2 linked regions of the Dinoroseobacter shibae DFL 12 = DSM 16493 genome follow. The protein of the gene in region 2 binds, or shares a complex with, the protein of the main gene of each other region. Links are inferred from orthologs where the notes say so. Each region holds a gene or a part of one and is shown on either strand. Other genes may lie near its edges.

Region 1 (2,911 bases), 3.2 Mb from region 2 along the record:
CGACCTCGTCCAGTAAAACGAGGGGCGCTTGCCCAACAAGGCTTTTTACGGCCCGCGACATGGACAGGATAAGCGAAATCAGAAGGGCTTTCTGCTCTCCCGTCGAGCAGTCCCGCGCAGGCGTACCCTTGGAAACATAGACCGCGGCAAGATCGTCGCGATGGGGACCGTCCAGGGTACGCCCGGCCGTCTGGTCCATGTACCGGTTACATCGAAGCGTATTTTCGATCTCGCCTTTGGTTCTGAGCGGTGCGCGCCCGTCATGCGCCTCGATTTGCAACCCTGCGAATGGGAACGCGGTCGTTGCGTCGGCCTGGGCCGCTTCGATTTCGGAAAGACATCTTTGCCGGTTCTGCGTAATGCGCGCGCCCGCTTCGGCCATCTGCGCCTCGAGCGCATGGTACCAGTGAGGATCTCGCACTCCATCCTTCAAGAGCCGGTTCCTGTCCCGCATGGCCCTTTCATATGCCAGAACATCGCGCCCATGAGTTGTCACGAAATTCAGGGTCATGCGGTCGAGAAATTTCCGACGGCCTTCGGCAGCTTCGATCCACAACCTGTCCATGGCAGGTACCAACCAGACCATTGGAACGAGTTCCGCGAGCGCCATTTGAGGAACCGGTTTGCCATCCAACTGAACCGTTCTGGAGGCGCCCGCATCGCTGCGAGTCATAACCTCCCTTTCGCGACCGCCGGATTTCACAAGAGCCGAGACCCGCCATCCGAGACCGGCCTCCGACTGGCCAACTGCCTCTGTCTTCGCTCGCCGCAGGCCGCGCCCAGGGGACAAAAAGCTCAGTGCCTCCAGGACGTTTGTCTTACCGATCCCGTTCGGACCATGCAGTACAACCGGCCTCTCATCCAGAGACAAGGTCAGATGTGTATGGGATCGAAAATGCGATAGGGACAGGGATGTGACAGCGACCCCGGTCACCCCGGATCACACCCGCATCGGCATGACCACGTAGATGGCCGAGGAATCGCTGCCTTCGCGCATCATGGTCGGGTCGGCAGCCGAGTTGAACAGGAAGACCGCGTTTTCGCGGTCGACCTGGCTTGCAATCTCGAGCAGATACTTGGCGTTGAAGCCGATCTCCAAGCGTTCATCTCCGTAAGCGACTGCGAGTTCTTCTTCCGCGGCGCCGCTGTCGGGCGCATTGACCGAAAGGATCAGACGATCCTCGTCTAGGGCGAGCTTCACGGCGCGTGACCTTTCCGAACTTACGGTCGCCACCCGGTCAACGGCCTTGGCGAATTCGGACGCATCAACTTCGAGCTTGCGGGAGTTCGACACAGGGATCACACGCGTGTAATCCGGGAACGTGCCGTCAATCACCTTGGACGTCAGGGTGATCTCAGGGGTGGCAAAGCGGATCTTCGTCTCCGAAACCGAGACCGCGATCTGGGCTTCGTCATCCTCGAGAAGCTTGCGCAACTCGCCCACGGTCTTTCGGGGTACGATGACACCCGGCATCCCCTCGGCAGCGTCGGGCAGATCCGCATCGATCCGCGCCAGCCGGTGGCCATCGGTTGCCACACAACGCAGGCTGCGTCCGTTTTCGCCGTCCGCGACATGCATGTATACACCGTTAAGGTAATACCGTGTCTCTTCGGTGGAGATCGCGAATTTCGACTTGTCGAACAAGCGACGCAGGACGGGGGCAGGGGCCGCGAAGTTGCAGGTATATTCCGTCGTGGTCATCACGGGAAAGTCTTCGCGCGGCAAAGTCGCCAGCGAGAAGTTCGACCGCCCCGCTGACACTTCCAGCCTCCCTTTGGCCGTATCATGGGTCAGGGCGACCAAGGCGCCATCGGGCAGCTTGCGTACGATTTCGTGCAGGGTTACCGCGGGGACGGTGGTCGCGCCGGCGCGCTCCACCTGTGCCGTGACGCGGTCCACGACTTCGATGTCGAGGTCCGTCGCGCGAAAGCTCACGGAATCGCCCTCGGCCTCGATCAGAACATTGGCCAGGATGGGGATCGTGTTCCGCCGCTCCACGACCGACTGTGCCTGACTTACAGCCCGCAGCAGCGTGGCCCGTTCGATACTAATTTTCATGGCGATGTCCTATGCCCCCCGGAGCGCCCGAGCGTAAGCATTCTTGCCTGCTGCTCAAGCATTATCTCGGAATTTCCAATGGTTCGCAGGGAGCGTCAAGGCCCGCAGGTCACTGCGGGCCTTGAAAGGTCCTGGTTCAGTTTTCCAACGTGCGCAAAAGCGACCGGACATCTTCGGAAATCTGGGGGTCACTGTCGCACAGGGCTTCGATGCGCTTGACCGCATGAATGACCGTGGTGTGGTCGCGCCCCCCGAACCGTCGCCCGATCTCGGGCAGGGACCGGGTTGTCAGCGTCTTGGCCAGATACATCGCTAGTTGCCGCGGGCGGGCAATCGTACGGGTCCGGCGGGGGCCCAGAAGATCGGTCATGCGCAGATTGTAGTACTTCGCTACCGCCTGCATGATCTCGTCCACCGTTACCTTCTTGTCGTGGGCTCTGATCAGGTCCGACAGGGCTTCATGCGCAAGGTCGAGCGTGATCCGGCGGCCAACAAGGTCCGAAAACGCGATCAACCTGTTGAGCGCACCCTCGAGTACGCGGACGTTCGTTGAAATGCGCTGGGCGAGGCATTCCAGAACGCCATCCTCCACCGCGATGGTCTCGCCAGCCGCAATCTGGTCCTGCAGACGTTGCTGGAGAACGCCCAGTCGCAATTCGTAGTCTGTTGGATGGATGTCGACCACCAGACCACAAGACAGCCGCGACTTGATCCGATCTTCGAGACCATCGATCTCTCCCGGCGCGCGATCCGCCGAGATGATTATCTGCTTGTTCTGGTCGACCAAAGCATTGAACGTGTGGAAGAACTCGTCCTGAGTGCTGTCCTTACCGGCGATGAACTGCACGTCAT
Region 2 (7,753 bases):
GGACGCGGGGCGATCGCCGATGACCTGGAACTGGTCTACACCTACTTTCCGCGCCTCAAGGAGCGCCGCAAATCCCAGGCGGGCTACACCTCCGGCGGGGAGCAGCAGATGTGCGCCATCGGCCGGGCGCTGATGTCGCGCCCCGAGACCATCCTGCTGGACGAGCCGTCCATGGGGCTGGCGCCGCAGCTGGTGGAAGAGATCTTCACCATCGTGAAGAACCTCAACGAACGCGAAGGCGTGTCCTTCCTTCTGGCAGAGCAGAACACCAATGTCGCCCTGCGCTTTGCCCATCACGGCTATATCCTCGAATCCGGCCGGGTGGTCATGGAAGGCCCGGCGGCCGAGTTGCGCGAGAACCCGGACGTGAAGGAATTCTACCTCGGCATGTCCGACGAGGGGCGCAAGAGCTTCCGCGACGTGCGCTCCTACCGCCGCCGCAAACGCTGGCTGAGCTGATCCGCCGCCCTTTCTTTTGTGCGAAAATACTCCGGGGGAGGCGCTTTGCGCCGGGGGCAGCGCCCCCACCGCCCGAAGGGCGCAGAACCCGACAACGCGCCGGAGGCGCTCCGTTTGAGTGCCCTCCGCGCCCCTGAACGAACAGGCAGGACCGATATGAGCCCCTCCCCCTATGACGCCCTGGAAACCCGCGATGCCGCGCAGCGCGCCGCCGATCTCGCCCGCGACCTGCCGGTGCAGATCGCCCGGGCGCAGGCCCTGCCGGGCTATGCCGACAGCCTGGCCGGGGTCGATCCGGCGGCGATCACCTCGGCCGCGGCGCTGACGGACCTGCCGGTGCTGCGCAAATCCGCTCTGACCGGCGCGCAGACACCCGATACCCCGCTGGGCGGGTTCGCCGGGCCGGTCACCGGGTTCTCCCACGTGTTCCAGTCGCCGGGCCCGATCTACGAGCCCGGCGGGATCGACGGGGACTGGTTCCGGCTGGGCCGGTTCCTCCATGCGGCGGGGATCGGGCGGGGCGACCTGGTGCAGAACTGCTTCGGCTATCACCTGACCCCGGCGGGCATCATGTTCGAGAGCGGCGCGCGCGCGGTCGGCGCCACGGTGCTGCCCGCGGGCACGGGCCAGACCGAGTTGCAGGTCCAGGCGGCGGCCCATCTGGGCGCCACCGCCTATGCGGGCACGCCCGATTACCTGAAGGTGATCCTCGACAAGGCCGACGAGATGGGCGTGACCCTGGGCTTTGCCAAGGCGGCGGTGTCCGGTGGGGCGCTTTTTCCCAGCTTGCGGCAGGCCTATGCGGAGCGGGGTATCACCTGCCTGCAGGCCTATGCCACCGCCGATCTGGGCAATATCGCCTACGAATCCCCGGCGATGGAGGGGCTGATCGTCGACGAGGGGGTGATCGTCGAGATCGCGCGCCCGGGCACCGGCGATCCGCTGCCCGAGGGGGAGGTGGGGGAGGTGGTCGTCACCTCGCTCAACCCCGCCTATCCGCTGATCCGTTTCGCCACCGGGGACATGTCGGCGGTGCTGCCGGGGCAGAGCCCGTGCGGGCGCACCAACCAGCGCATCAAGGGCTGGATGGGGCGCGCGGATCAGACCACCAAGATCAAGGGCATGTTCGTCCGCCCCGAGCAGGTCGCGGCGCTCGTCGCCGCCCATGGGGAGGTGACACGCGCCCGCGTGGTGGCGGGTCGGGACGGAGAGATGGACACGATGCGCGTACTGATCGAGAGCCCAGGCGGCGACGCGGCGGCCTATGCCGCCTCGGTCGCCACGCATCTGAAGCTCAAGGGCGCGGTCGAGGTGGTCGCCCCCGGCAGCCTGCCCAATGACGGCTTGGTGATCGAGGACACCCGCAGCTACGACTGACGGGAAACTCGGCGGCGGGCGGGGCAGGCTCACGGTGCCTTAACGGAAAGCTGACACCTCGGGTTCTAGACCGGAGGCAAGACGCGCTGGCCATTCTGCCAGTGCCTTGCCGAAGGAAGCATTCATGGCCGAGTCCCGCCCCGTCGTCATTCTCGCGACCCAAACCGATCTGGCAGCCCTGGAAGAGGACCTGCAGCGCGGGCGCCGCCGCAAGCTGGCGGGTTTCAGCGTTCAGGTGCCGGGGCTTGCCCCGCACGACACCCTCGCGGTTCAGCGCGCGCTGGACGGCGCGTATCTGAGCCGTGCGGGCGCGGAGACGATGGCGGCCGCGGTGCTGGGCGCCGGGGCGGCGTTGGCTTGGGGGCTGGGCCCCGCGGGTCTGGGCGGGTCTGCCGCGGCGCTGGCCTTGTGTCTTGGCGGTGTGCTCGGGGCGGCGGCGGGCCGTCGGCTCGGCCTCTGGGCGGCGCGGCGTCGGATCGCGGGGGCGGTGGCCCGGTTGCGGCGGCACTTCACGACCGCCGGTATCGCCCCGATGGCAGTGGCTGTGCCCGCGCCGGAGGTGGCGGGGCCGCGCTGTGCTCTGTCCTAGGGACGGTTTCGATACGTGTTGCGCCGCTTGAGGAATCTCCCCCCTCGGTACAGGGGTGGCGCAACCCGGCAGCCCGGCTTTTCGTGATGGTGGGGTCGGTGCTGCGTGCGCTCCCGGTGGCTCAGGCCCCGGGGGCGCGTTTTTTCTGGCGCAGGTAGTGGCGCAGGCTGTCCTGCTGGGCGGCGATGGCGGTGGGGGCCTTGAGATAGCTTTCGATGCTGAGCATGAGCGCGTCGCGGGGTCCGCCATCGCGCGACAGCACCTCCCATTCCATCGGGCTGAGCCAGGCGGCGAAGAACCAGTCCGGGCGCGGGTCGGGCGCGTCGGTCTCGGCCAGCCGCAGGATCGGCCAGTTCAGCCGGGTCACCGGCAGCGGGAAGCCGAGGGTCTGGCGCACCAGGCGCAGGGCGGTGTCGGCGGGGCTTTCGCCGTCGGTCCGGTCGAGCTGGGGCAGGGTCCAGACCGGGCCTCCGGCGTCGGGGCGCGCCTTTGGCGGCAGACAGGTGACCGCCACCTTGTCCGCGTGGAGTGCAGCGAGCGTCACCCCCTGGAAATCCGTGTTTCGGTTCTGTTGTGGCAAGAAGAATCCGTTTAACCTGTACCCGTCACTATCCCCGCTTAGACGGTGTTCGTCCAGATGCCCAGCTTGTGCCGAGATTGCCAGGAACGTGCGTTGCAAGGGGCGCGTTGCGCCCGTTGCGGCAGCCCCCGGATCGTGGCCCATGCGGAACTGGACACGCTCACCATAGCACATATGGATTGCGACGCGTTCTTTGCCAGCGTCGAGAAGCGGGACAATCCCGCGCTTGCGGACCGGCCGGTGATCATCGGCGGCGGGCGGCGCGGGGTGGTGTCGACCGCGTGCTACGTGGCGCGGATCAAGGGGGTGCGCTCGGCGATGCCGATGTTCAAGGCGCTGGCGCTCTGCCCGGATGCGGTGGTGATCAAGCCACGTTTCGAGGCCTATGTGGAGGCGAGCCGGGCGATCCGGGCGATGATGGACGAGATGACCCCGGATGTGGAGCCGCTGTCCCTGGACGAGGCGTTCATGGATCTGGGCGGGACCGCGCGGCTGCACGGGGCGCCGCCGGCGGTGATGCTGGCGCGACTGGTCAAGCGGATGGAGGACGAGCTGGGTCTGACCGGCTCGATCGGGTTGTCGCACAACAAGTTCCTCGCGAAGATCGCCTCGGATCTCGACAAGCCGCGGGGGTTCGCGGTGATCGGCAAGGCGGAAACGCTGGACTTCCTGGCGGACAAGCCGGTGCGGATGATCTGGGGTGTGGGGGCGGCGGGGCAGGCCGCGCTGGAGGCGGCGGGCATCCGCACCTTCACGGACCTTGCGCGCTGGGAGCAGACGGATCTCGTGGCGCGGTTCGGGTCCATGGGCCTGCGGCTGTGGCACCTGGCGCGGGGCGAGGATGCGCGGGCGGTCTCCGGGCGCAGCCCGGTCAAGAGCATCTCGAACGAGACCACGTTTTCCGAGGATACCGCCGATCCGGACCTTCTGGAGGGGCATGTCTGGCGCATGGCCGAGAAGGTGGCGGGGCGGGCCAAGGCCCAGGGGCTGGCGGGGCGGGTCGTGGTGCTGAAGCTGAAGAAGTCCGATCACGGGCTGATCACCCGGCGCCATGCCCTGCGCGATGCCACCCAGATCGCGGACCGGGTGTTCCGCGAGGCCATGGCCCTGTTTCGTGCGGTGCCCGACGGGCAGAGCTACCGGCTGCTGGGGGTGGGGCTGAGCGACCTGGTGCCGGAGGATGGCGGGGACCTGTCCGGCGATCTGCTGGACCCGGGCGCGGTGCGGCGCGCGCGGGCGGAGCGGGCAACGGATGCGATCCGGGCCCGGTTCGGCGAGACGGCGATCGTGAAGGGCCGCGCGCTGCGCTGAGCGGGCAAAAATCTTGCGTAAGATTTTTGACAAGGATTTTCGAAAATCCTTGGGCGCGCGGGATGCGGGGTCGGTACGTTATTCCGCGGCGAGCGGCATCTGCGAGGCGCGTCCGAAATCCGCCACTTCGGAGATCACCTGCTCCATCAGCCGCTGGAAGGCGCGGAATTGCGGCCCGCGGGAGATCGTTTCCTCGTCCATGTAGAGGGCGCGGTCGATCTCGATCTGCACGACATGCTGGTTGCGCGAGGGTCGCCCGTAATGCTGGGCGATGAAGGCCCCGGCGAAGGGCGCGTTGCGCGCCACGCGCAGCCCCGCATTCTTGAAGGCCGCCTCCACCTGGTCGACGATATGGGCCGCGGAGGCCGCGCCGAACCTGTCCCCCAGCACCACGTCCGGGCGGGCCTCGGAATGCTGGTGCAGGGCATCGATCGCCTCGTGCGGCATGGAGTGGCAATCCACCAGAATTGCCTGCCCGAAGGCGTTGCGGGTCACGTCCAGCATGCGCCGGAGCTGGTCATGGTAGGGGTGCCAATAGGCATCGAGCCGGGCCTTGGCCTCGTTCAGGTGCATCTTGCCGCGGTAGATCGCGCGCCCGTTGGCCACCACCCGGGGCACCACGCCGAGCCCGGAACTGATCCGCGGGTTGTGGGTCACGCGGCGCAGCCCGCTGACCACCGCCGGGTCGAGCTCGTCGGCATTGCGGTTCAGGTCGATATAGGCCCGGGGCGCCGTGGCCGCGATGGTCTGCGCGCCGTAGCGCGGGGCGCAGGCGATCAGCTCGTCCACGAAGGCGTCCTCGGAGGAGCGGATCGTCTGGGTATCCAGCACCGTGCTGCGCAGGAAATCCTTCGAGTAGGCCCGCCCGGAATGGGGCGAGGCGAAAATCACCGAGGTGGTGCAGGGCTGGGGCAGCCCGAGGGTATACGCGGTGTGCATCATCGCGCATATGATAGCGCGATTGTCGGGCGGGCCAAAAGCCCTTGAACACCTTTGCGACTCCTTTTATAGCACCCCAACCGAGCGGCGCCCGGCCCACCGGCTTGTGGGGTGCGGGGGTCGTGCGGAACCATCATCGGGCGGTTAGCTCAGCGGTAGAGCACTTCGTTGACATCGAAGGGGTCACTGGTTCGATCCCAGTACCGCCCACCATGCCGGTTCGCCTTCGGGCAGGCCATCCACCTTGGCGCAGTGCGCGCCGCGATCAGGAGAAGACCCATGAAGGTCAAGAATTCGCTCCGCTCGCTCAAGCAGCGCCACCGCGATTGTCGCGTCGTGCGCCGCAAGGGTCGGGTCTATGTCATCAACAAGACCCAGCGCCGGTTCAAGGCACGCCAGGGCTGAGCCCCGCCGCAGAACCAGCCATCGAGTGACGAAGCCGCCGCGGGACACCCGGCGGTTTTTGTCATTTGGCGGGGCGTGGTCGGGGGCGCCGCCCCCACGGCCCTGTCGGGCCGCCCCCCGGAGTATTTCGGCACAGATGAAGGGGGCGCGGGGGCTGGGCCAGTCCCGGGGACTCTGGTCGCGCCGTTCGGGGCGGAACGCGGGGGTCAGGCCGCGGCGCTCTCGGGCTCTTTCGCGCCGGTCATGAAGGCCACCGCGTCGGACATGTCGTGGTCTTTGGGGTCGATCACGCAGAGCCGTTTGCCCAGCCGGTGGATATGGATGCGGTCGGCCACTTCGAACACATGGGGCATGTTGTGGCTGATCAGCACGATCGGGATGCCGCGGGCGCGCACGTCGAGGATCAGCTCCAGCACCCGGCGGCTTTCCTTCACGCCCAGGGCCGCGGTCGGCTCGTCGAGGATGATCACCTTGGAGCCGAAGGCCGCCGCCCGGGCCACGGCGACGCCCTGGCGCTGGCCGCCCGAGAGGGTTTCGACCGCCTGGTTGATGTTCTGGATGGTCATCAGGCCCAGCTCGCTCAACTTGTCGCGGGCGAATTTCTCCATCGCGGCGCGGTCGAGCTGGCGCAGCCATTTGCCCCGCCACCCGGGTTTGCGCAGCTCGCGCCCCATGAACATGTTGTCGGCGATGCTGAGTGCAGGGGACATGGCGAGTTGTTGGTAGACGGTTTCGATCCCGGCGGCGCGGGCGTCGAGCGGGCTTTGGAACCTGACCCGTTTGCCTTCGAGGAAGACCTCGCCCTCGTCGGGGATGACCGCGCCGGAGACCGCCTTGATCAGCGACGACTTGCCCGCCCCGTTATCGCCGATCACCGCGAGGATCTCGCCCGGGTAGAGCTCGAAGTCGCAATGATCGAGTGCGGTGACGCGGCCGTAGCGTTTGACCAGGTTGCGACCGGCGAGGATCGGTTGTTGCGATGTGTCCGTCATACCGACACCTTTCGGATCCATTGGTCCACGGCCACCGCGGCGATGATGAGAAGCCCGATCAGCAGGAAGGTCCATTGGGCGTCGGCGCCCAGCAGGCGCAGCCCCAGGGTGAACACGCCGACGATCAACGCCCCGAAGAACGCGCCCAGGATCGAGCCGCGCCCGCCGAAGAGCGAGATGCCCCCGATCACCACGGCGGTGATGCTTTCGATATTGGCCAGCTGGCCCGAGGTGGGCGAGACCGACCCGATCCGTCCGATCAGGGCCCAGCCCGCGAAGGCGCAGATCAGTCCCGACAGCATGTAGACCGAGATCAGGGTCCTGCTGACCTGGACGCCGGACAGCTCGGCCGCCTCCGGGTCGTCGCCGACGGCGTAGACATGGCGTCCCCAGGCGGTGTGCCTGAGCGCATAGGCCAGCACGATCACCAGCAGCACCATGAAGATCACGCCGTAGGTCAGGCGCGCGCCGCCGATCTCCAGCGTGGTGCCGAAGAATTGCAGCAGGGGCGCCTGGTCGCGGATGTCCTGGGAGCGGATGGTCTCGTTGCGGGAATAAAGGAAGTTGGCCGCCAGCACGATCTGCCACATGCCCAGGGTGACGATGAAGGGCGGCAGCTTGACCTTGGCCACGAGCCAGCCGTTGATGAAGCCGAGCAAGGTGCCGCAGAGCAGCCCGCAGGCGACCGCGACCTCGACCGGCAGCCCGTAGCGGAAGGTGAACTGGCCCATCACCACCGAACTCATCACCATGATCGCCCCCACGCTCAGGTCGATCCCGGCGGTCAGGATCACCAGGCTCTGGGCGGCGGCGACGATGCCGACGATCTGCACCTGTTGCAGGATCAGGGTCAGCGCGAAGGGGGAGAAGAATTTCGAGCCCAGGAGCAGCCCGAACACCGCGATGGCCGCCACCAGCACGATCAGCGGCACCAGCGCCGGGGTCTGGTGCAGGGCGTGCTGGAACTTCCGCGTGAAGCCCTGGGGGCCATGGTCGAACTCGGCCACCGCGGCGGCGCTGTCCTTGAGGGCAGATTCGTAGTCCTGGCCTTGCGGGCGCGGTTCGGTCATGGGGTGTCTCCGGTTGGGTCGTCAGGGGACG

The links. Proteins that work in one complex are often made in the same cells at the same time.
Region 1: the proteins of DSHI_RS01930 (region 2) and dnaN are in contact, whole or in part, in a solved structure (PDB 1OK7), measured with the Escherichia coli proteins. The link is inferred for Dinoroseobacter shibae DFL 12 = DSM 16493 from one-to-one orthologs.

Annotation. Positions count from the first base shown.
Region 1 is NC_009952.1:3,545,371-3,548,281, reverse strand. It holds dnaN (DNA polymerase III subunit beta), read right to left. Parts: upstream 2,060-2,911; coding sequence 941-2,059; downstream 1-940. Other genes in the region: dnaA (chromosomal replication initiator protein DnaA), read right to left, coding at 2,196-2,911; recF (DNA replication/repair protein RecF), read right to left, coding at 1-934. UniProt on the Escherichia coli protein: Confers DNA tethering and processivity to DNA polymerases and other proteins. Acts as a clamp, forming a ring around DNA (a reaction catalyzed by the clamp-loading complex) which diffuses in an ATP-independent manner freely and bidirectionally along dsDNA.
Region 2 is NC_009952.1:363,897-371,649, forward strand. What follows is about bases 2,265-5,189. They hold DSHI_RS01930 (DNA polymerase IV), read left to right. Parts: upstream 2,265-3,062; coding sequence 3,063-4,316; downstream 4,317-5,189. Other genes in these bases: DSHI_RS01920 (hypothetical protein), read left to right, coding at 2,265-2,425; DSHI_RS01925 (NUDIX hydrolase), read right to left, coding at 2,547-3,005; DSHI_RS01935 (N-formylglutamate amidohydrolase), read right to left, coding at 4,395-5,189. Also shown: DSHI_RS01910 (ABC transporter ATP-binding protein), read left to right, coding at 1-459; DSHI_RS01915 (phenylacetate--CoA ligase family protein), read left to right, coding at 616-1,836; more of DSHI_RS01920, read left to right, coding at 1,961-2,264; more of DSHI_RS01935, read right to left, coding at 5,190-5,258; ykgO (type B 50S ribosomal protein L36), read left to right, coding at 5,535-5,660; DSHI_RS01950 (ATP-binding cassette domain-containing protein), read right to left, coding at 5,867-6,652; DSHI_RS01955 (ABC transporter permease), read right to left, coding at 6,649-7,722. UniProt on the Escherichia coli protein: Poorly processive, error-prone DNA polymerase involved in translesion repair and untargeted mutagenesis. Copies undamaged DNA at stalled replication forks, which arise in vivo from mismatched or misaligned primer ends.